Regions from separate parts of the Streptomyces sp. TG1A-60 genome, predicted to be linked through region 2. Evidence: riboswitches for the same ligand, from Rfam matches in the RefSeq annotation. Region 2 holds a riboswitch; each other region holds the start of a gene.
What was found. A riboswitch is a leader RNA that binds a small molecule or an ion and turns the genes downstream of it on or off. The one in region 2 is predicted to bind cyclic di-AMP.
Positions count from the first base shown of each region.

Region 1: linked by a shared signal. The riboswitch ahead of WBG99_RS21515 (transglycosylase family protein) and the one ahead of WBG99_RS03095 (peptidoglycan DD-metalloendopeptidase family protein) in region 2 are both predicted to bind cyclic di-AMP.
Region 3: linked by a shared signal. The riboswitch ahead of WBG99_RS31225 (C40 family peptidase) and the one ahead of WBG99_RS03095 (peptidoglycan DD-metalloendopeptidase family protein) in region 2 are both predicted to bind cyclic di-AMP.

Region 1 covers NZ_CP147520.1:4,940,290-4,948,022, forward strand. The annotation lists gene WBG99_RS21495 (nucleoside triphosphate pyrophosphohydrolase) at 1-935, shown strand, start outside; gene WBG99_RS21500 (hypothetical protein) at 940-1,236, shown strand; gene WBG99_RS21505 (cytochrome P450) at 1,233-2,540, shown strand; gene WBG99_RS21510 (transglycosylase family protein) at 2,777-3,739, shown strand; cyclic di-AMP (ydaO/yuaA leader) riboswitch at 3,922-4,121, shown strand; gene WBG99_RS21515 (transglycosylase family protein) at 4,126-4,830, shown strand; gene eno (phosphopyruvate hydratase) at 5,212-6,492, shown strand; gene WBG99_RS21525 (septum formation initiator family protein) at 6,626-7,108, shown strand; gene WBG99_RS21530 (DUF501 domain-containing protein) at 7,169-7,733, shown strand, end outside.
Region 2 covers NZ_CP147520.1:848,183-855,915, reverse strand. The annotation lists gene WBG99_RS03110 (aspartate aminotransferase family protein) at 1-1,227, shown strand, start outside; gene WBG99_RS03105 (tyrosine-protein phosphatase) at 1,610-2,407, opposite strand; gene WBG99_RS03100 (alpha-galactosidase) at 2,665-4,737, shown strand; cyclic di-AMP (ydaO/yuaA leader) riboswitch at 5,040-5,198, shown strand; gene WBG99_RS03095 (peptidoglycan DD-metalloendopeptidase family protein) at 5,204-6,202, shown strand; gene WBG99_RS03090 (DUF6250 domain-containing protein) at 6,411-7,121, shown strand; gene WBG99_RS03085 (SGNH/GDSL hydrolase family protein) at 7,244-7,733, shown strand, end outside.
Region 3 covers NZ_CP147520.1:7,098,479-7,106,211, forward strand. The annotation lists gene WBG99_RS31190 (adenosylmethionine--8-amino-7-oxononanoate transaminase) at 1-421, opposite strand, end outside; gene bioB (biotin synthase BioB) at 414-1,622, opposite strand; gene WBG99_RS31200 (8-amino-7-oxononanoate synthase) at 1,862-2,989, shown strand; gene WBG99_RS31205 (DUF397 domain-containing protein) at 3,047-3,271, opposite strand; gene WBG99_RS31210 (helix-turn-helix transcriptional regulator) at 3,281-4,141, opposite strand; gene WBG99_RS31215 (ATP-binding protein) at 4,388-4,813, shown strand; gene WBG99_RS31220 (DUF6328 family protein) at 4,818-5,366, opposite strand; gene WBG99_RS31225 (C40 family peptidase) at 5,442-5,915, opposite strand; cyclic di-AMP (ydaO/yuaA leader) riboswitch at 5,919-6,138, opposite strand; gene WBG99_RS31230 (hypothetical protein) at 6,470-6,787, opposite strand; gene WBG99_RS31235 (ATP-dependent Clp protease proteolytic subunit) at 6,794-7,435, opposite strand.

The DNA.
Region 1 (7,733 bases), 4.1 Mb from region 2:
TGCTCACCACCAGCCATCGCGTCGCGCCCGGCCTGCTCTCCTGGCCCGCCTGGCGGGCACTGCACGGGGCCGACCGCGTCCTCTGCGCGGACGGGGCGCACCCCCAGCTCCCCTACCTCCGCGAGGCCGGCATCACGGTCGAGCAGGCCACCCCGACGGCCGAGGACCTGGTCGACGCCTGTGCCGGTGACCGCACGGTGGTCGTGGTGGCGGGGGCCGAGGGCGAACCCCGCCTCACCGACGGCCTGGCCCGCCTCGCCGGCTCCGGCCGCGTCCAGATGCCGTCCCTGGAACTCCTCCCCGCCTCCTACGACCTCCCCGGCGCCCGCCTCCTCGACCTCGTCCAGGTCATGGACCGCATTCGCGCCGAGTGCCCCTGGTCCTCCCAGCAGACCCACAAGGGCCTCGCGAAGTACGGCATCGAGGAGTCGTACGAGCTGGTGGAGGCCATCGAGGAGGGCGACCGCGACGAACTGCGCGAAGAGCTCGGCGACGTCCTCCTCCAGGTCGTCTTCCACGCCCGTATCGCCGAGGACGACCCCGACACCCCCTTCTCCATCGACGACGTCGCCGCCGGCATCGTCACCAAACTCGTCCACCGCCACCCCCACGTCTTCGGCGACGCGACGGCCACGACCCCGGAGGAGGTCAAACAGCACTGGCTGCGCACCAAGGCGATCGAGAAGCGCCGGGAGTCGGTGACCGACGGCATACCCCTCGGCCAGCCGGGCCTCGCCCTCGCCTCGAAGCTGGCGTCCCGGGTGCGCACGGCGGGCCTGAAGGTCCCCGCCCCGACGGGCGAGGGCATCGGATACGAGCTGCTGGCGATGGCGGTACGGGCCGAGGCGGCCGGCGTCGACCCCGAGTCCGCGCTACGGGCGGCGGCCCGGACGTACCGGGACGCCGTGCGGGCCGCCGAGGGGGTTGACGCTTAGAACCGTGTCCTTACGGCTGGTTGCGGCGGGTGGGGGCTTGTACGGGGCGGGTGCCGGACGACCGGACCGGTGGCGGCGCCCCGTGGAGGCGAGCGGCGACCACTCCGTCGCCGCCGGAGGCGACATCGCCGACGCCGTCACCGGCCAGATCTGCGACGCGCCGGTCATCCAGCCCGCACCCTCGGCACGTTCTCGGCGGGGCCGGAGTACGCACGCCCGCGCTGACGGCACTCCACGAAGCCCCGGTGTCCTGACGGCACTCGACGAAGCCCCGGACACTCCGGCTACCGTCGACGAGTGACCAACCAGCCCCATCCCAAGCCCGTAGAAGACGGCGCCCCGGACCTCTTCACCTGGGAATTCGCCACCAACCCCTACCCGGCCTACGCCTGGCTCCGCGACCACGCCCCCGTCCACAGGACACGTCTCCCCAGCGGCGTGGAAGCCTGGCTGGTCACGCGCTACGCGGACGCGAAGCAGGCTCTCGCCGACACGCGTCTGTCCAAGAACCCGGAGTATCACGACGAGCCCGTGCACGCGAAGGGGAAGACCGGCATCCCCGGCGAGCGCAAGGCCGAGTTGATGACGCATCTGCTGAACATCGATCCGCCGGACCACACGCGGCTGCGCCGGCTCGTCTCCAAGGCGTTCACACCCCGCCGGGTCGCCGAGTTCGCGCCCCGAGTCCAGGAGCTGACCGACCACCTCATCGACCGGTTCGCGGACAGGGGCGAAGCCGATCTCATCCACGAGTTCGCCTTCCCCCTCCCCATCTACGCGATCTGCGACCTGCTCGGCGTCCCCCGGGAGGACCAGGACGACTTCCGGGACTGGGCGGGGATGATGATCCGCCACGGCGGCGGCCCACGCGGCGGGGTGGCCCGGTCGGTGAAGAAGATGCGCGGCTATCTCGCCGACCTCATCCACCGCAAGCGCGCGGCGCTGCCCGACGCCCCCGCCCCCGGCGAAGACCTCATCTCCGGGCTCATCCGAGCCTCCGACCACGGTGAGCACCTCACCGAGAACGAGGCAGCGGCGATGGCCTTCATCCTGCTGTTCGCCGGGTTCGAGACGACCGTCAACCTCATCGGGAACGGCACGTACGCCCTCCTCACCCACCCCGGGCAACGCGCCCGTCTCCAGGCATCCCTGGCCGCCGAGGAGACCGCGCTGCTCCAGACCGGTGTCGAGGAACTCCTCCGCTTCGACGGCCCCGTCGAACTCGCCACCTGGCGCTTCGCCACGCGGCCCCTCACGATCGGCGGTGAGGACATCGCGCCCGGTGACCCCGTCCTCGTCGTCCTCGCCGCGGCCGACCGCGACCCGGCCCGCTTCGACGACCCCGACACGCTCGACCTCTCCCGCCGCGACAACCAGCACCTCGGCTACGGCCACGGCATCCACTACTGCCTCGGCGCCCCGCTCGCCCGCCTTGAGGGCCAGACCGCCCTGGCGACGCTTCTCACCCGTCTCCCCGACCTGCGACTCGGAGTGGATCCGGCCGATCTGAGGTGGCGGGGAGGGCTCATCATGCGTGGACTGCGCACGCTTCCGGTGGAGTTCGGTCCGGATCGTCGGCCCCCGAGGGCCCGTGTCGGCCGTTGACGGCCCGCGTCGGCCCCCGGCAACGGCCTCCATCGCCCCCCGCGACAGCCCGTGAGCGGCCGGTAGCAGTACCCCGTTCCGAGCCAGAAGATGACACACCCTCAAGTTCGTGATCTTCACGTGATCTGCGCTGCATTAACTTGTGACAACTGATCGTCTGCCGATACGTTCACGCATCAGTGCGAAGGGTCTGCGCCCGTCGCACAGGTCACCGCTGTCGCGTGAAAGGCAACCGCATGCTCTCCGGGAACGGTCGTCACCGTCGCCCCCGTCAGGCTCCGGCCCTCCTCGTCGCGGCCGGAGTGACCGGCTCGGCCATCGCCATCCCACTCCTCGGCGCCACCGGCGCGAGCGCGGCCAGTGGAACCACCTGGGACCAGGTGGCGGAGTGCGAGAGCGGCGGCTCCTGGAGCGCGGACACCGGCAACGGGCGCTACGGCGGCCTCCAGGTCTCCCAGGAGGACTGGGAGAGGTACGGCGGCCTCGACTACGCGACGAGCGCCGACCGGGCCAGCCGTTCGCAGCAGATAGCGGTCGCCGAGAGGATACTCGCCGACCAGGGCGTCGGCGTCTGGCGCACCTGCGGACTGCTTCACGACCTCGGCGGCGACTCCGGCTCCGCCGACGTGGACACCGGCGTCGCGGGTGACCCGTCGAACTCGGACGGTTCGGATGGTTCGAGCGGTACGAAGGATTCATCTGATTCATCCGGTTCGACCAGCTCGTCCGAATCCTCCGCGTCGTCGGGATCCTCCGGCTCGCCCTCGGGGGTCACCGAGGGTTCCGCCGAGGCTCTCGCCGAATCGGATGATTCGGGAAACTCGGACGAATCGGGTAAATCTGAGCAGAGCGACAGCTCTTCGGTCGTCGACGACAGCGAGACCGGCACCGGCCGCCACCGCGGCGCCAGTGCCGACGAGGCCGCGGGTGCCGGCACGGACGTGACCGACGGCTCCCGTGCCGACTCCTCGCCCTCCGGCCGTCACGCCTCCCGTGGCGGCGACGCGGCGCGCGAGGCCGTGGAGGGGGCGTACACGGTCCGCGCGGGCGACAGTCTGACCGTCATCGCGAAGTCGCTCGGCCTGGACGGCGGATGGCGGCAGCTGTACGCGGAGAACGAGGGCACGGTCGGAACTGACCCGGACCTTATCCTTCCCGGTCAGACCCTCGAAGTCGGTGTCGAAACGGGCGAAAAGTAGCGGGAGTTCAGTCAGGGTTCGCACCTGAATGCCCGTTTTGATCTCGGTGGGAGATGAATCACAGACCCCCTGATCGTCTTTGAAATTCGGCGAATCACGTGATTACGGTCGTGACCGCTCGCCCACAGCGGGCTCATGCGGCCGGCACGCCGAATCCTGCCAACGGCCGCATGGAACAGTCGTCGCGTCAAGCGCCGTAGGCAGGAGCGGGGGACCCAAGGTAAGCGCCGGGTCCGGTGGTTGAGGCCCTTCGGGGCCGCACGGCCGGAACCGGCTCGGGGTGAAGCCGCGCATCGTGAGCCGAGAGGCGAGCGGGCGCGGCCGGGCAACTCAACCGGCCCGAACCCGACAGCTCACCTCGTAGGCGTCGGTGAGGGGATCACTTCATGCTGCTTTCCAGCAAGGGCAAGCACCGCCGCCCGTCCAAGGCTGCCCGCGCCATCGCCGTCGCCGGTGTCACCGGTGCCGCCGCCATCGCCGCTCCGCTGATGGCCGCCGGCAGCGCCTCGGCCGCCACCGCCTCCGAGTGGGACGCCGTCGCCCAGTGCGAGTCGGGCGGGAACTGGTCCATCAACACCGGCAACGGCTACTACGGCGGCCTGCAGTTCGCCGCCTCCACCTGGGCCGGCTACGGCGGTACGCAGTACGCCCCCACCGCCGACCAGGCGAGCAAGGCCCAGCAGATCGCCGTCGCCGAGAAGGTCCTCGCGGGCCAGGGCAAGGGTGCCTGGCCGGTCTGCGGCACCGGCCTGTCCGGCGCCTCGTACGACGGCGCCGCCGCCTCCGGCGGCAGTTCGAACTCCGGCTCCTCCAACTCCTCCTCGCAGGGGAGCACGCAGGAGAACACGCAGAAGAGCACCCAGGAGAACCGCGCCTCCCGCTCCTCCGAGCGCCCCACCGTCGAGACCCCGACCGGCAAGAAGGTCGAGAAGGGCGACGGCGAGTACAAGGTCGTCAGCGGCGACACCCTCAGCGGCATCGCCGCGAAGAAGAACGTCAAGGGTGGCTGGGAGAAGCTCTACGAGCTGAACGAGGACATCGTCGACGACGCCGACTTCATCTACCCGGGCCAGCAGCTCCACCTGAGCTGACCCTCCGGACCGCCACGGTCGCCGGTCCCGGCCGCCCCCACGGCCGGGACCGGCGGGGCCGGTTCGGCCGGGCCGGAAGGCAGGCCGCTCACCGGCTGAACCGCAGCCCGCTCACATCCGTGTTCTCCATAGTGAAGACCTCGTGAGGGCCGTCCCCCCGTCCCCCACGAGCTCCCCGCCCCGGTGCGCATTCCCCCGTACGCACCGGGGCGGGGCTTTTTCTTTTCCCGTTCACCCCTTTTCCCGTTCACCCCCTCTTTGTTCCGTCCGGGAACAATGGGTAGTGTCTGGCTGTCCACGAGACGGTCGGTCGGCTGCCGGCCGCCCCGGGGCGGTTAGGCTCTAGTCGCCATCGCGTCACACCCCAAGAAGGAGATGCTCGTGCCGTCCATCGACGTCGTCGTAGCCCGGGAAATCCTGGACTCCCGAGGCAACCCCACGGTCGAGGTCGAGGTCGGCCTCGACGACGGCAGCACCGGTCGTGCCGCCGTTCCGTCCGGCGCCTCCACCGGTGCCTTCGAGGCCGTCGAGCTCCGTGACGGCGACCCCAACCGTTACCTCGGCAAGGGCGTGGAGAAGGCCGTCCTCGCGGTCATCGAGCAGATCGGCCCGGAGCTCGTCGGCTACGACGCCACCGAGCAGCGCCTCATCGACCAGGCGATGTTCGACCTGGACGCCACCGACAACAAGGGCTCCCTCGGCGCCAACGCCATCCTCGGCGTCTCCCTCGCCGTCGCCCACGCCGCCTCCGAGGCGTCCGACCTCCCCCTCTTCCGCTACCTGGGCGGCCCGAACGCGCACCTGCTGCCCGTTCCGATGATGAACATCCTGAACGGCGGCTCGCACGCCGACTCCAACGTGGACATCCAGGAGTTCATGATCGCCCCCATCGGCGCGGAGTCCTTCTCCGAGGCCCTGCGCTGGGGCGCGGAGGTCTACCACACCCTCAAGAAGGTGCTGAAGACCAAGGGCCTGTCCACCGGCCTCGGCGACGAGGGCGGCTTCGCCCCGAACCTGGAGTCCAACCGCGCCGCCCTCGACCTCATCATCGAGGCGATCAAGGAGGCCGGCTACACCCCCGGCGAGCAGATCGCCCTGGCCCTCGACGTCGCCGCCTCCGAGTTCTACAAGGACGGCTCCTACGTCTTCGAGGGCAAGGAGCGCTCCGCCGCCGAGATGACCGAGTACTACGCCGAGCTCGTCGAGGCGTACCCGCTCGTCTCCATCGAGGACCCGCTGTTCGAGGACGACTGGGACGGCTGGAAGATCATCACCGACAAGCTCGGAGACAAGGTCCAGATCGTCGGCGACGACCTGTTCGTCACCAACCCCGAGCGCCTGGCCCGTGGCATCGAGGAGGGTGCCGCCAACGCCCTGCTCGTCAAGGTCAACCAGATCGGCTCGCTGACCGAGACCCTGGACGCCGTCGAGATGGCCCAGCGCAACGGCTTCAAGTGCATGATGTCCCACCGCTCCGGCGAGACCGAGGACGTCACCATCGCCGACCTCGCCGTCGCCGTGAACTGCGGCCAGATCAAGACCGGTGCCCCGGCCCGCTCGGACCGCGTCGCCAAGTACAACCAGCTGCTCCGCATCGAGGAGATCCTCGACGACGCAGCGGTGTACGCCGGCCGCTCCGCCTTCCCGCGCTTCAAGGGCTGACACCGCCGCCGACAGCGGCGGAAGGCAAGGAGGAAACGTCGTACGTACGTCCCCGTACTCGGTCCCGTACCGTGTGCGGGGACGTACGCACGTGGGAGACACGCCAGACGCACAGGAGAAGGGGCAGCGGGACATGGCCGTGAAGGACCGGGACCGGGACCGCTTCTCCACCGCGACCCGGCTGAGGGTGCTCGGTGAGCAGACCGCCGCCCGGGTCTACCGCTCCCAGACCAAGCGCCAGGCCCACCGCTCCCGCCTCACCGGCCGGGCCGCCCTGCTCGCCCTCGTCCTCTGCTCGCTGATCGTGGCGCTCGCCTATCCCATAAGGCAGTACGTCTCCCAGCGGGCCGAGATCGCCGACATGCAGCGGCAACGCGAGGAGGCGCGCGAGCGGGTCGAGGAACTGCGCGACCTCAAGGCGCGCTGGAAGGACGACGCGTACGCCGAGCAGCGCATCCGGGAGCGGCTGCACTACGTGATGCCGGGCGAGACCGGCTACACGATGATCGACCCGGACGCGGCGACGCGGTCCCGTACGAGGCAGGGGGCGGCCGACCGCCCCTGGTACACCAATGTCTGGGACGGGGTCGACAAGGCCGACGCCGCCGACCAGTGAACCGTCAGCCCATGACGGCCGTGAACCGACGAGCCACACCGAGGACTTGAGTAGCAGGTTATGCAGACCCCTCCGCCGCCCACCCCGCGCACCAAGCCGACCGACGCCGACGTCGAGGCCTTCCAGCAGCAGCTCGGGCGCCCGCCGCGCGGGCTGCGCGCCATCGCGCACCGCTGCCCGTGCGGGCAGCCGGACGTCGTGGAGACGGCGCCGCGACTGCCGGACGGGACGCCCTTCCCCACGACGTACTACCTGACGTGCCCGCGCGCCGCCTCAGCGATCGGCACGCTGGAGGCCAACGGAGTGATGAAGGAGATGACGGAGCGGCTGTCGACGGACCCCGAGCTGGCCGCCGCGTACCGGGCCGCGCACGAGGACTACATCGCCCGCCGCGACGAGATCGAGGTCCTGGAGGGCTTCCCGAGCGCCGGCGGCATGCCGGACCGCGTGAAGTGCCTGCACGTCCTCGTGGGCCACTCCCTGGCCGCCGGGCCCGGTGTCAACCCGCTGGGCGACGAGGCCATCGGGATGCTGCCGGAGTGGTGGGCCAAGGGCCCGTGCGTGGTGCCCGCCACGCCGCCCGCCGGCGAGGGCCAGGAGGCAGGGAAGGGCGGGTCGGGTCACT
Region 2 (7,733 bases):
GCGGACGGCGCCGACTACCTGGACATGCTCGCCGGGTTCGGGGTGATGGGGCTCGGCCGCCATCACCCCGTGGTCCGCAAGGCGCTGCACGACGTCCTCGACGCGCGGCTCGCCGACCTGACCCGCTTCGACTGCCAGCCGCTGCCCGGACTGCTCGCCGAGAGGCTGCTTACCCACAGCCCGCACCTGGACCGGGTCTTCTTCGGCAACAGCGGCACCGAGGCCGTCGAGACCGCGCTGAAGTTCGCCCGCTGCGCCACCGGCAGACCGCGCGTCCTGTACTGCGCCCACGCCTTCCACGGGCTCACCGCCGGCTCGCTGTCCGTGAACGGCGAGGACGGCTTCCGGGACGGCTTCGCACCGCTGCTGCCCGACACGGCCGTACCATTCGGTGATCTCGACTCCCTGGCAAGAGAGTTGAAGAAGGACGACGTCGCCGCCCTCATCGTCGAGCCCATCCAGGGCAAGGGGGTGCGCGAGGCGCCGCCCGGCTATCTGCGCGCCGCACAGGAGCTGCTGCGCCGGCGCAAGGCGCTGCTGATCGTCGATGAGGTGCAGACCGGTCTCGGGCGGACCGGGGACTTCTACGCCTACCAGCACGAGGACGGTGTCGAGCCGGACCTGGTCTGTGTGGCGAAGGCGCTCTCCGGCGGCTATGTACCGGTCGGGGCGACCCTCGGAAAGGAGTGGATCTTCAAGAAGGTCTACGCGTCGATGGACCGCGTCCTCGTCCACTCGGCCAGCTTCGGCTCCAATGCCCAGGCCATGGCCGCCGGCCTGGCCGTCCTCTCGGTCATGGAGAACGAGCAGCTCGTGGCGAACGCCCGGGCCACGGGGGAGCGGCTGAAGGCCCGGCTCGGGGCGCTCGTAGACAAGTACGAGCTGCTGAGCGACGTACGCGGCCGGGGGCTGATGATCGGTATCGAGTTCGGCAGGCCGAAGTCGCTGAAGCTGCGTGGCCGTTGGACGATGCTCCAGGCGGCCCGCAAGGGACTGTTCGCGCAGATGGTCGTCGTACCGCTGCTGCGGCGGCATCGCATCCTCACCCAGGTCTCCGGCGACCATCTGGAGGTGATCAAGCTGATTCCGCCGCTGGTCATCGGGGAACGGGAGGTGGACCGGTTCGTCGAGGCCTTCACCGAGGTGATGGACGACGCGCACGGCGGCAGCGGGCTGATGTGGGACTTCGGCAGGACGCTGATGAAGCAGGCGGTGGCCAGCCGCTAGTGCCGCGTCGGTCAAGGTTTGCCCGTCAAGGAGCGGCGTCCGGTGCGTGCTCTCGGCGTGCCGGCCGGAAGGCGTCATCCGCCCGAAGGGCCTGGACGTACTCGGGCTTTCGTCCGGTGCGGCGAGAGGGCGTGCCGGGCGTCGCGACGGGGCGAACCTTGGCTGACGCGGCACTAGTTGTACGGGCGGCGGAAGGGGCCGCCGACGGTGCGGCTCCGGCGGTCTTTGCCTCTGAGGCAAGAATGGGCCGCAGAGGCGAAGGTCCGGCTGAACGGAGGGCATGAGCCCTCCCGAGGGTACGCCCCCGCTGGACGGAGCTGCCCGCCGTCGCCCCGCAGCACGCCGACGCGGGCCGGCCTCCCAGGGGATGCCCGAACAGCACCTAGTCGAGCAGCCGCTCGCGCAGCAGCTCCCGGGTCTGAGGGGTCACCTTCAGACCCTGCTCCAGATACGTGTCCACATTGCCCCAGGTCTCCTCGACCGTGTCCAGGGCCGCCTGGAGGTACTCGGCGCGGGCGTCGAACAGCGGGCTCAGCAGCTCCATGATCTCCGGGGAGTAGGCGCTCGCGGAGGTGCTGCTGCGGTGCACCTTGTAGCGGCGGTGCTTGGCGTTCGACTCCAGGTAGTCCGCCACGACGGCCTCGCGCTCGACACCCAGGGCGAGGAGGGTGACGGCGATGGAGAGGCCCGCGCGGTCCTTGCCCGCCGCGCAGTGCATCAGCGCGGGCACGCTGTCCTCGGCCAGCGCGTGCAGCACACGCGAGTGCTCGGCCGTGCGGTGCTTGACGATCGTGCGGTAGGAGGTGATCATCCGGCCGGCCGCCTTGCCGTCGTCCAGCAGCGCGCGCAGCTGGTCCAGGTCGCCGTCGCGGACCATCTTCCAGAACTCGGCGCCGTCCGCCGGATCGCTCAGCGGCAGGTTCACATTGCGCACGCCGGGCAGCTCGACGTCCGGGCCCTCCAGCTTCTGGTCGGCCGCGTTGCGGAAGTCGAAGACCGTGTGCAGGCCGAGGGAGGCCAGGAACGCGGTGTCCTCGTCGGTCGCGTGCGCGAGGTGGCCACTGCGGAACAGGACTCCATGACGCACCCGACGGCCGTCCACGGTCGGCAGACCGCCCACATCGCGGAAGTTGCGCACTCCGGTCAGCTCGGGCTCGGTCGACGGGATCTGCTGCGTCACGGGGGCTCCTCCCATCCGGCCGCCGGCGCCGATCGTCGACGGGCGCGCACTCGACACCGAGGCGCGCACTCGACGATACGACATGGGCGGGTACCCCAAGGAGTCGTCCACAGGGGCCGTGAGGGGCGCCCGACGGTTGTCCACAGGGCCCTGCGGGAAGGGGCGTCGGCAGTTGTCCACAGGCATTGCCGAGCGCCTGCGACGACCTGCGATGATGTTGAAGCCCGATCGCACCTGTTCGAATCTGTGGGGACTTTATGTTGGACATCGGCGCAGACGGCCGGACCTGGCTTCTCACGGGACCCAGGAGCAGCTATGCCCTACGGCTCACGGAGAACGACGAACTGCTGCACCTGCACTGGGGCCCTTGTATCGCCCTCGCCGACGCCGAGGAGCTGGCCGCTCGGCAGCAGCTGGTGTACTGGCCGTTCGAGGCCCCGGTCGACGGATACGAGGAGTACCCCGTCGAGGGCGGCCCCCGCTTCGCCCGCCCCGCCCTCTCCGTGCGCACGGACGAGCGGCGCGGTACCGAGTGGACCTTCCGGACGTACGAGGCCGACGGCGACGAGCTGCGGCTGAGTTTCACCGACGGCGGCCTCGGGATCACCCTGCACTACCGGATGCGCGACGACGTGGTGGAGCGCTGGGTGACCCTGGTCAACGAGGGTCCGACAGCGGAGCTGCTGCGGGCCGACTCGGCGACCTGGACGCTGCCGCCGCGCGAGGAGGCCTGGCGGCTGTCGCAGCTGCACGGGCGGTGGGCGGCCGAGTCCCGGCTGGTGCGCGCGGACCTCACCTACGGCGAGAAGGTCATCGGCAGCCGCCGCGGGCACACCGGGCATCAGCACCTGCCCTGGGTCGCCCTGGACACCGACGCCGGCGAGGAGCGGGGCGAGGTCTACGGCTGCGCCCTCGGCTGGTCGGGTTCCTGGCGGATCGCGGTCGCCCAACTCCCGGACGCGCGCGTGCAGATCACCGGCGGCGCCGGGTACGACGAGTCCGGTCTGCTGCGGCTGGAGACGGGCGACACCTTCACCACGCCCGTCTTCGCGGGCCTGTGGAGCGACGGCGGCCACGGCGGGGCGAGCCGCGCCTGGCACGCGTACCAGCGGACGTACGTCATCCCGGACGCGGACCAGGACCGGCCGGTGCTCTTCAACTCCTGGGAGGCCACCGAGTTCGACATCTCCGAGGAGCAGCAGGGCACGCTCGCGCGACGCGCGGCGGCCGTCGGGGTCGAGCTGTTCGTGGTGGACGACGGCTGGTTCGGGGCGCGCACCAGCGACCGGGCCGGCCTCGGCGACTGGACACCCAACCCCGACCGCTTCCCCAAGGGGCTGAAGCCGCTCGCCGACTATGTGCATGCCCTCGGTATGCAGTTCGGCATCTGGGTCGAGCCCGAGATGGTCAACCCGGACAGCGAGCTGTACCGGGCGCACCCCGAATGGGTACAGTTCCAACCGGGGCGAAAGCGGACGGAACTGCGTAATCAGCTTGTCCTCAATCTCGCGCGTGAGGACGTCCAGGAGTACCTCTGGGAGCGACTGGACACTCTCCTGTCCAGCGCGCCGATCGACTATGTGAAGTGGGACTTCAACCGCTGCTTCACGGATGCCGGCTGGCCCGGGGAGCCGTATCCGCAGAAGCTGTGGGTCGAGCATGTGCAGGCCTTCTACGCGCTGCTGGACCGGTTGCGGTCCGCCCACCCGCAGGTCGCCTTCGAGTCGTGCTCCGGCGGCGGCGGTCGTATCGACCTCGGGGTCATGGCGCGGACCGACCAGGTGTGGACCTCCGACAACACCGACCCGCTCGACCGGCTCGCCATCCAGCACGGCTTCAGCCAGGTCCACCCGGCCCGGACCATGGCCGCGTGGGTCACGGACAGTCCGAACAACCAGCTCAACGGTCGGGTCAGCACACTGCGGTTCCGGTTCGTCAGCGCCATGGCGGGTGTGCTCGGTGTCGGCGGCGACCTCGCCGAGTGGAGCGAGGAGGAGTTGGCCGAGGCGCGGGACTGGGTGGAGCTGTACAAGGAGATCCGGCCGGTCGTGCAGCGCGGCGACCTCTACCGGCTCCGGCCGCCGACCGGTGGGCTGAGCGCCGTGCAGTACGTCCATGGTGACGAGATCGTCGTGCTCGCCTGGCTCCAGGCCCAACACTACGGCGAGCCGGTCGCGCCGCTCCGGCTGCGCGGCCTCGACCCGACAGAAGTGTATGAGTGCCGCGAAACGGGTGAAATGCACCGAGGTGCCGTGCTGTTGCATCACGGCCTGCGGACCGGTCTGCGGGGCGACTTCGATGCGATGGTTATCCGCATGCGTCGTACTTGAGCTATCTGTCCGAAATGAAGCGGTAATTCCAAGTAGCCCTGGAATAGAACCTACTGGCTCGTAGCGGAGTGAGCAGCGTCATACTCGTGACCGTCCGCTGTCGCCATGTCCACGTAATTCGTAGGTGTTTCCAGGGTGGTTGGTAAACGCTCAGGGGCGGTCTTTTACGGAGCGTGATCATTAATTGAGATAAGGATCAGACAGGAAGACGCACAGGAAATCCCCATGGTTGTCTCTGTGGCCACAAGTCGCTTACGTTCGGCGTCAATCCGGACGGACGCCCAATCCTGCCGCCGACCGGAGCCGCGTACCGACCCGATCCACGGCAGGAGCGGGGGACCCACAGGTATCACCGCCTGTTCCGGTCTCCGGAACGGCTAGGGGTAAAGCCGTGCACAAGCACGGCCGGGCATCTCCAGTCCGCACCCGACAGCTCACCTCGCAGGCGCCGGAGAGGAAAACGCCCATGCCCGCGAAGGGTAAGCACCGCCGTCCGAAGTCCCAGCGTTTCACCCGCTCGATCGCCGCCGCCGGCACCGGTGGGGCCGCTCTCGCGCTGCCGTTGATCGGAGCCGCAGGCGCCCACGCGGCGACCCCGACCGCCGCCGTTTCCGACGTATCCGAGAAGACCCTCACGGTCGCCGGCGAGAAGGCCACCGCCGAGGCCGGTGCGAGACTGGGCCAGGCCGAGAGGGCCGCCCAGGCGGAGAAGACCGCCACCAAGAAAGCGTCCGCCGAGACCTATTCGGTGAAGGTCGGCGACTACCTCTCGAAGATCGCGGACGAGCAGGACGTCGAGGGCGGCTGGAAGCGGCTCTACTCGGACAACCGCGAGGCGGTCGGCTCCGACCCTTCGCTCATCCACCCGGGTCTCAAGCTCACGATCGGGGGGCAGGCCGCGTCGAGCGGTGCGCCGCAGTCGTCGGAGAAGCCCCAGCCGCCGCAGTCGTCTACGAAGCCCCAGTCGTCGAAGTCCTCCGGCTCCTCGGCGCAGGAGTCGAAGGACACCCAGGCGTCGACCTCCACGTCCGCGGGCCAGTCCTCGCAGTCCAGTGGTGCCGGCTTCAGCGGGCCCATCCAGGGCGCCACCGTCGGCACCGCGTACAAGACCGCCGGAAGCATGTGGTCCAGCGGTTACCACACCGGCGTCGACTTCGTGGCCCCGACCGGCACCGGCCTCAAGTCCGTGGGCGCGGGCACCGTCGTCTCCGCCGGCTGGGGCGGCGCCTACGGCAACCAGGTCGTCATCAGGCTCGCCGACGGCTACTACGCCCAGTACGCCCACCTGTCGTCGATCTCCGTCTCCGCGGGCCAGTCCGTGAGCGGCGGCCAGCAGATCGGCCTCTCCGGCGCGACCGGCAACGTCACCGGCCCGCACCTTCACTTCGAGATCCGTACGAGCCCGAACTACGGCTCGGACATCGACCCGCTGGCGTATCTCCGCTCGAAGGGCGTCAGCCTCTGACGCAAACGCCGTTCTCGACAGGCCGGCCCCCGTGTCCCGGGGGCCGGCCTTCGGCGTTGTCGGACCTGTGGGGCCGGCGGGGGCCCGCGCGGAGCGCAGTCCGCGTCACGCTCTCGTGGTGTGGCCGGGCGACGTCTCGACAGGGGTGCGGCAGAAGGGCACAGTGATCGCCGTAAGCGCTTTCCACGGTGTCTGTCGAAGGAGTGTCATGACCAGCCGCAGAGCCTTCGGAGTCCTCGCCGCCGGTGCCGCCCTCGCGGCGCTCGCGCCGGCCCCGGCCGTGAGCGCGGTCCCGCGACACGGCCGTCGTCGGCTGATCGCGGCCGACGACTTCCGGCGCGGGCTCGGGCAGTGGGCCGTGGAACTGGAGAAGGGCGGTACGGTCGCGGCCTCACGCGGTGTGCTGGAGGTCGACGTGCCGGCCGGTGCGACCGTCTGGTTCAAGCGGAAACTGGGAGGGCCGTACGTCATCGAGTACACTGCCACCCCGGTCTCCGCGGGTGGCGTGAACGACCGGGTCTCCGACCTCAACAACTTCTGGAACGCCGTCGATGTGCGCTCGCCCGACGATCTCTTCGCCACGCCGCGTGGTGGTGCGTTCGCAGAGTACGACTACCTGAAGATGTACTACTCCGGCTACGGGGCGAACTACAACACCACGACGCGGCTGCGTCGGTACGTCGGCGAGGCGGGCGTCCGGCCGCTCCTCTACGACTACAACGAGCCGCTGCTCGTCGCGAACCAGCCGCACCGGGTCCGGATCGTCTCGGACGGCTCCACCGTGCGCTGGTGGAACAACCGACGGCTCGTCTTCGACCACACGGATCCCGAGCCGTACACGAGCGGGCACTTCGCCTTCCGGACCACATGGAGCCACTTCCGGATCGAGGACTTCACGGTGTGGCGTATTGCGAGTTGACCGACACTTGACGCGTGGTCTATCTCACCGCCCGTCAACCTCTTATTACGGTCGCGTAGGTCACATCGGAAGGTGAATCATGGGCCGATGTGGCAGACGATTCGAAGAATGACAGCAGATCAGTGATCGGGTCGTACGTGGCGGTGGGGGACAGCTTCACCGAGGGCGTCGGCGACCCCGGGCCCGACGGGCGGTTCGTCGGCTGGGCCGACCGGTTCGCGGTGCTCCTCGCGGACCGTGTGCCCGAGGGCGACTTCGACTACAACAACCTCGCCGTGCGCGGGAAGCTCCTCGACCAGATCGTCGAGAACCAGGTGCCGAGGGCTCTTGAGCTGGCCCCGGACCTGATCTCCTTCTGCGCGGGCGGCAACGACATCATCCGGCCCGGCACCGACCCCGACGAGGTCGCCGAGCGGTTCGAACGAGCGGTCGCCCGACTCACCTCGGCCATCGGCACCGTCATGGTGACCACCGGATTCGACACGCGTGACGTGCCCGTGCTGAAGCACCTGCGCGGCAAGATCGCTACGTACAACCTGCATGTGCGGGCCATCGCCGACAGGTACGGCTGCCCGGTCCTGGACCTGTGGTCACTCAAGACGGTCCAGGACA
Region 3 (7,733 bases), 6.3 Mb from region 2:
GGCGGCCGAGCGAACGCCAGTGCTGCAGGCACATCTTGACCGCGACCTCGACGGAGACCGACCCCGAGTCGGCGAGGAAGACATGCTCCAGACCTTCGGGCGCCATGTCGACCAGGTGTTTCGCCAGCCGCACGGCGGGCTCATGGGTGAGCCCGCCGAACATGACGTGACTCATCCGCCCCAGCTGTTCGCGCGCCGCCTCGTTGAGCACCGGGTGGTTGTAGCCGTGGATCGCCGACCACCAGGACGACATGCCGTCCACCAGCTCGCCCGAGCCGTCGGTGAGCTTCAGCCGGACCCCGCTCGCGGACTCCACGACGAGCGGTTCCCGCCGGCCGGGCATGGGCCCGTACGGATGCCACACGTGCCGCCGGTCGAGTTCCAGCAGCTCGGGCACGGTCGGGTGGGGCAGGTCAGGCATTGGGCGCGAGATCCGTTCCGGCACCCCGACGGCGTACGGAGACGAGGTCCGTACGAGCCTCTCCCGCCGGTGCCTCGGCGGGAGAACCGCACACGCCACCGCCCTCGTGAGACCCGCACCCGGCGCCCTCAGGGGACCCGCACCCGGCTGCCTCGTGAGACCCGCACCCGGCGCTCTCCCGGCCCCCGCAGCCACCGCCCCGGTGCTCCGGCAGCGTCACCCGGTCCGTGCCCTCGACCTCGAACCCGGCGTCCGCGATCATCTCCAGGTCGGCCTTGCCGGCCTGGCCCTCGCTGGTCAGATAGTCACCGAGGAAGATCGAGTTGGCAAGGTGCAGGGCGAGCGGCTGCATCGTACGGAGATGGACCTCACGGCCGCCCGCGATCCGCACCTCGACGTCCGGACAGACGAACCGCACCATGGCCAGGATCCGCAGACAGCGCTGCGGGGTGAGGTTCCACTCCTTGGCGAGCGGGGTGCCCTCGAACGGGATCAGGAAGTTGACCGGTACCGAGTCCGGGTCCAGTTCGCGGAGGGAGAAGACCACGTCGACCAGGTCCTCGTCGCTCTCCCCCATGCCCGCGATCAGGCCGGAGCAGGCCGAGAGCCCCGCCGCGTGCGCCTTCTGGACCGTGTCGACACGGTCGGCGTACGTGTGCGTCGTCGTGATCTCGCCGTACGTCGACTCCGACGTGTTGAGGTTGTGGTTGTAGGCGTCTGCGCCCGCCTCACGCAGCCGTTCGGCCTGGCCGTCGGAGAGCAGACCGAGACAGGCGCACACCTCGACGCCCTCGTTCTGCTCCTTGATCGTCTTGATGGTGCCGGCGACCCGGTCCACGTCCCGGTCGGTCGGACCGCGCCCGGACGCCACCAGACAGACCCGCTTGGCGCCCCCGGCGAGCCCGGCCGCGGCGGCCTCGGAGGCCTGGTCGGGCTTGAGCCAGGTGTACTTGAGGATGCCGGCGGTGGAGCCGAGCCGCTGGGAGCAGTAGGAGCAGTCCTCCGGGCACAGGCCCGACTTGAGGTTGACCAGATAGTTCAGTTTCACCCGGTGGCCGAACCAGTGCCGGCGCACCTTCCCGGCCGCGGCCACCACGTCCAACAGCTCGTCGTCGGAGGTGCCGAGGACGGCGAGCGCCTCGGCACGGCTCAGCGGCTCGCGCCGGAGCCCCTTGTCCACCAGCGTGTTCAGCAGGTCCATGAGAGCCGATCCTGTCCTACGGGACCGCTCCCGGCCAAGGAGACTCCCGACAACAGAGTCGGTTCGACGTGTGGGTATCGCCACATCGTGGGCGGCCGTTCGTGCCATTAGTGTCTGTGCACTGCCTACAAATCGTTGCCCACAAAGCCCTGCCCGCGAGCACTGTCCGCGAAAGCCCCCGCCGCGCTGCCCGTGACCGCTCCGACGCCGTGGGCCGCCCACACCACCCCGGAGGACCCATGGCGTTCGGCTGGATCGACGAGCAGGCGTCGGCGCGCCGCCGGGCCGGGCTCGTACGGACCCTGCGCCCCCGCCCCGCCGACTCGCCGCTCCTCGACCTCGCGAGCAACGACTACCTGGGTCTGGCCCGACACCCGGAGATCACCGAGGGAGCCGCCGGGGCGGCGCGCCGGTGGGGCGGCGGGGCCACCGGGTCCCGGCTGGTCACCGGCACCACCGAGCTCCACGGCGAGCTGGAGCGGGAACTGGCCGACTTCTGCGGCTTCGAGGCCGCCCTGGTCTTCTCCTCCGGCTACGCGGCCAACCTCGCCGCCGTCACCGCGCTCGCCCCGCACGGCTCCCTGGTCGTGTCGGACGCGGGCAACCACGCCTCCCTCATCGACGGCTGCAGGCTGGCCCGGGGCACCACCCAGGTCGTGGCCCACGCGGCCCCCGACGCCGTCCGCAAGGCGCTGAGCACCCGCCGAGGTCCTGCCGTCGCCGTCTCCGACACGGTCTTCTCCGTGGACGGGGACGCCGCCCCGCTGACCGCACTGGCCGCCGCCTGCCGCGAGTACGGCGCCGGGCTCGTCGTCGACGACGCGCACGGCCTCGGTGTCCTGGGCGACGGCGGCCGGGGCGCGCCGCAGGCGGCCGGGCTCGCGGGCGACCCCGATGTCGTCGTGACGGTCACCCTGTCGAAGTCGCTGGGCAGCCAGGGCGGCGCGGTCCTCGGCCCGGCGCCCGTCATCGACCATCTGGTCAACGCCGCCCGTACGTTCATCTTCGACACCGGCCTCGCCCCGGCCGCGGCCGGCGCGGCCCTCGCCGCGCTCCGGCTGCTGCGCCGTGAGCCGGAGCGCGCCGCGCGGGCTCGCGAGGTGGCGAGAGAGCTGCACGCACGGCTGACGGCGTCGGGCCATGAAGCGGTGCGGCCCGACGCCGCCGTGGTGTCCGTGCGCGCACCGTCCCCCGAGCAGGCGGTGCGGTGGGCGGCGGACTGCCGGTCGGCGGGTCTCGCCGTCGGCTGCTTCCGCCCACCGTCCGTGCCCGACGGCATTTCGAGGCTGCGGCTGACCGCCCGGGCGGATCTCACCGAGGGGCAGATCGACCGAGCCGTGGGGATCATCGGCGATACGCGACCGTGAGTCGGCGTCCCGGCCGAGTGCCGCCGTGAGCGGATGTGCGTGTGTTGCCGTTGGTGCTCATCGAAGCGTGGTGACGAATCCCTCCCAGGCCTCGGGGTCGAACAGCAGGGCGGGCCCCGCCGTGTTCTTCGAGTCGCGCACGGCCACGAGTCCGGCCCAGCGGCCGGACCCGGGGCGGGCCGTTTCGACGCAGTTGTTCATTCCGGTGCTGCGGCTGCTGCGCAGCCATCGCACCCCGTGCAGTTCGGTACTGGTGGTCACGTTCCGAGGCAGTGCGGACATGGTGCCTCCTTACGCGCCGGCAGCGAGCCCGGCGATGTAATCCAACGAGTCCTCGAGTGAAAGGGCGTGGACTTGAAGGGTGTTGAAGGCCTCGACATAGGCCTTGAGGTCTTCTTTCCGCTCAAGGTAGAGGCTACTCGTCAAGTGGTCGAGAACAACCACGTCAAGATCAGATGTGCTCTTAAATGAGAAGATTACGAAAGGGCCGGTGACGCCGATGTGTGCCCCGGCAGTGAACGGCAGCACCTGTAGTCGTACCTGAGGGAGTCGCGCCGCCTCGACCAGACGGCCCAGCTGCCGGGCCATGATCTCGGGACCGCCCACCTCGCGTCGTAGAACGCCCTCGTCGAGCACGGCGCTCAGCTCCATCGGCGGGTCCGCGCGCAGGACTTCCTGCCGGGCGAGCCGCACTTCCACCAGCGCGTCGAGTTTGTCGTCTTCCAAACCCTCCACGGCGGCCCGGGTCACCGCCCGGGCGTACTCGGGAATCTGCAGGAGGCCCGGCACGACCGAGGTCTCCAACGTCCGTATCCCGCCGGCCTGCGACTCCAGGCTGATGAAGTCCCGGTACGTCGGCGGCAGTACGCCCCGGTAGGCGTGCCACCAGTTGTGCCGTCCACCACCGTCCTCAAAGCCCGCCAACGCCAGGAGCAGCTCCCGGAGCTCGCTGTCGTCGACCCCGTACGCGTCCAGGAGCCTGCGTACATCCACGGGCTTCACCCCGCTGGCGCCCGTCTCGATCCGGCTCACCTTGGACTGGTGCCAGCCGACCCGATGGGCCGCCTCGATGCTCGTCAGACCGCAGCGGGTACGCAGAACGCGTAACTCGGCACCGAGCTTGCGGCGGCGCACAGCCGGACCGTACTGCATGGGTTCTCCTTCCGCTCGGCGTGCGAAGCCGGGGTGACGACAGAGGATGGACGAAGACCCCGCCCGAATACGGTCGGTCGTCGGAGAGTTCACCGCTTCGAGCGACAGATATATGCACATCCTGGTGGATCGCCACCCGTGACGGCCCAGGTAGTGGCAGTCTGGCGCGAAGCACCAGTCCGGGACCGTACTCGAACCATCCGCTCCCTGTCGGACACCGGTCCCGTGGGAAAGGGACGACTCGCCATGGCAGATCACCAGGAAGCATCCGTCACTCTGCCGAGCGATCCCGCCTCGGTGTCCGCGGCCCGAAGATACGTCGCCCAGGTGCTGGCCGAATGGGGCCTGCCGAGCGGCACGGACATCGCGGAGACCGTGCGCCTGATCGTGTCCGAACTCGCCACCAACGCCGTCCAGCACACCTTCGGTCAGTCGCCCACGTTCACCGTGGACATCGCGCTGGACCGGGACGAGCAGCTGCGCATCGGCGTCACCGACAGCCATCCGCGCTTTCCGAAACGTCTGCCCGCCGCCGTCCAGCAGGACAACGGCCGGGGCATGGTCATCGTCCGCTGCCTGACCGCCGAGTGCGGCGGCAGGCTGAGCGTCAGACCCACCCGGGAGGGCGGCAAGACGGTGGCGATCGAACTGCCCTGGACGGTTCCCGCGTAACCGGTCAGGTCCGGTGGTCCGCAGGAGCCCTGACGGGGGTCTCGCCCGGAGGCGGTGTCGGCGTCGTGCCGGTGTTACCGGCGGACCGTCCCACGAGCTTCGGGAGCACGGCCCACAGGGTCAGGCACGCGAGGAACGTGCCCGCCCCGGCGACGATCCCGGCCGCCCGGCCGAGCGTCACGTCCACGACGAGCAGGACGGACCCGGCGAGGGCCGGCATCAGCACGATGAGGCCCGCGGTGGCCAGCCGGGACGACACCTGGACGATGGCGGGCTTGGCGTTCTGCTGGAAGAGCGAGCGGTGCAGGGCGGCCGGGGCGGTGAAGAGCGCCGCCGCGAGGACCGCCAGCAGCAGGGTGGTGACATAGGTGGCGCGCTGTACGGAGTCCAGGTCCGGGAAGCGCGGCGTGAAGGCCAGCGTCAGCAGGAACGCGAAGAGGATCTGCACCCCGGTCTGGGTGACCCGCAGCTCCTGCAGCAGCTCGGAGAAGTTGCGGTCGGCGCGTTCGAGGGGCGTCTCGTTGCGTGCGGGGCGGGTGCGTTCGTCGGCCATGGGCGAACGAGTAACCAGTTCGGCCCGTGGCACGCCCGTGGGGGCGGCGGAGATCTCCGCCGCCCCCACGGCTGGTCAGCGGACCCGGCCGTACCAGACGCTCTTCGTCCAGAGCTTCTGCAGCCGGACGACGTCACCCGTCTTCGGGGAGTGCCAGATCTTTCCCTTCCCCGCGTAGATACCGACGTGGTAGACGCTCGATCCCGAGTGGAAGAAGACGAGGTCTCCGAGTTTGCGGTTGCTCGCGGAGATGTGCTTCGTCTTGTTGTACTGCTGCTGAGCAGTACGGGGCAGCTTCTTGCCCGCCTTCTTGAACGAGTAGAGCGTCAGCCCTGAGCAGTCGAACCTGCCTGGACCGGCGGCTCCGTACTGGTAAGGGGAGCCCTTCTTGGAAGCCGCGACCTTGAGTGCCTTCGACGCCGCGGTGGCGGCCTCGGCGCCGGATGCGGCGCCCGGTACCACGATGCTGCCGCTCACGGCGGCGATGGTGAGAGCCGAGGCCGTACCGGCCCGGGTCAACAGCGACGGGACACGATTCAGCGCAGTCATGCGCAACCCTTCGTCAGCCGCCTGTGAAGGATGACCTGTCGGATTCGGGCTGGCGAAGTTGCCCGGCCGCTGACGCGGCTTCACCCCAAGGGCTGCTCGGCGCGGCGTCTCCATGTGGAGCCGACCGTTCCGGCGACCCGTCGTACTTGGGTCCTCCACTCCTGCCGATGCACTCCTGTCGACCGGTCATCCGGGCGGCGGCAGGACTCGGCGTCCACCCGGATCGCCCCGCCGCTGTGGCGGGGGCTTGTCGTCAGGAAGGGATCTTGACGCACTCAAGTCCGAAATTCCCAACGGAACCGGTGGTTTGTGGTCTTACTCACCACTCACCCGTTCGGGTGGACAGAGCCTTTTCGGCTGTTGTGTCCAACGGGTCGAGGAGGCCCGTACCAGCACCGGAATGATGTATTCCGGCTGTGCGGTAGGCGCGTTGCGCAACTTCACAGCTCCTTGCGACGTATGGGCCGATAGGTCGATCGTGCTACGCCGTCCGGAGTGCGCGAACCCCGGGCCGGACGGCCCGTCAGTAGTACGGCGGCCGACCCGGGATGGGTTCAGGCAGGCGAGTCCTCCGGTTTCGGCGGCAGTGAGACCAGGGCCGCCCGCCGCTCGCCGTCGAGCACGCGCAGGGACCGCGCGAGGGTGGGGGCGTGTACCTCGTTCTCGCCGCGCCTGTGCATCAGTTCGAGCGCGTCGCGCAGGGCGGTCGCCTTGGCGACGAGCGCCTGCGCCGCCCGCAGTCCGCGGTACGTGTCACCGGGGCGCGCCGGATTGATCCGGCCGACCAGGTCGACGACGTCCAGATAGCGGTCGATCAGCTCAGCCTCGGCGCGCGTGAGGGCGGGCAGCGGCGGCAGTTCGGGAGGGAGCATCGACACTCACCTCGCGCCGGGGAGCGCGCCCGAGGCCCTGCGGCTCGGGACGACCTGGTCGGCCAGCCCGTACTCGACCGCCGCCTCAGCGTCGAGGAACGTGTCCCGCTCGATGTCGGCGCTGATCCGCTCCGGGCTCTGCCCCGTGTGCCGGACGAACATCTCCTCCAGCTTCCGGCGATTGCGCGTCAACTCCGCGGCCTGGATCGCGAGGTCACTCGCCTGGCCCTCGATCCGGCCGGCCAGCGCCGGCTGGTGGATCACCACGCGCGCGCCCGGCAGTACGAACCGCCTGCCCGGTGTGCCCGCTGCCAGCAGCACCGCGGCGGACGATCCCGCCTGCCCCAGGCAGATCGTCTCCACGTCACAGGTGACGAACCGGATCGTGTCGTAGATCGCCGTCATCGCGCTGAACGAGCCGCCGGGCGAGTTGACGTACAGCGAGATGTCCCGGTCGGGCGACTGGTGTTCGAGGTGCATGAACTGGGCCATCACGTCGTTCGCCGACGTGTCGTCGATCTGCGTCCCGAGGAACACGATCCGCTCTTCCAGGAGCTTGGCATACGGATCCATCGTCCGGTGACCCGCACTGGTGTGCTCGGTGAACTCGGGCAGCACATAACGGGCCGTCGGTCGGTTCGCGGGCATGGGGCACGCCTCCTCAGATCGATTTCTGTACAGAATGTACAGGACGTACGAGATCGTGGAAAGCCGCTCGCCTACGGCGGCGCCCCGGACCGATGTGGTCCGGGGCGCCGTGAAGTGCGCGGCGAACGAGGTCGGTTGATGGCCACGGGGGTCGGCCTGCCCGAGAAGGTGATCGGCGGTCAGCCCTTCGGGGCGGCGAACTCGGAGAGTGCGTTCGCGACCTCGGCAGGTATGACGTCGTGGCCCTCGGGCGCCGAGTCCGCGCCGTTCACCGAAGCGATCTCGACCGTGAGCCGAT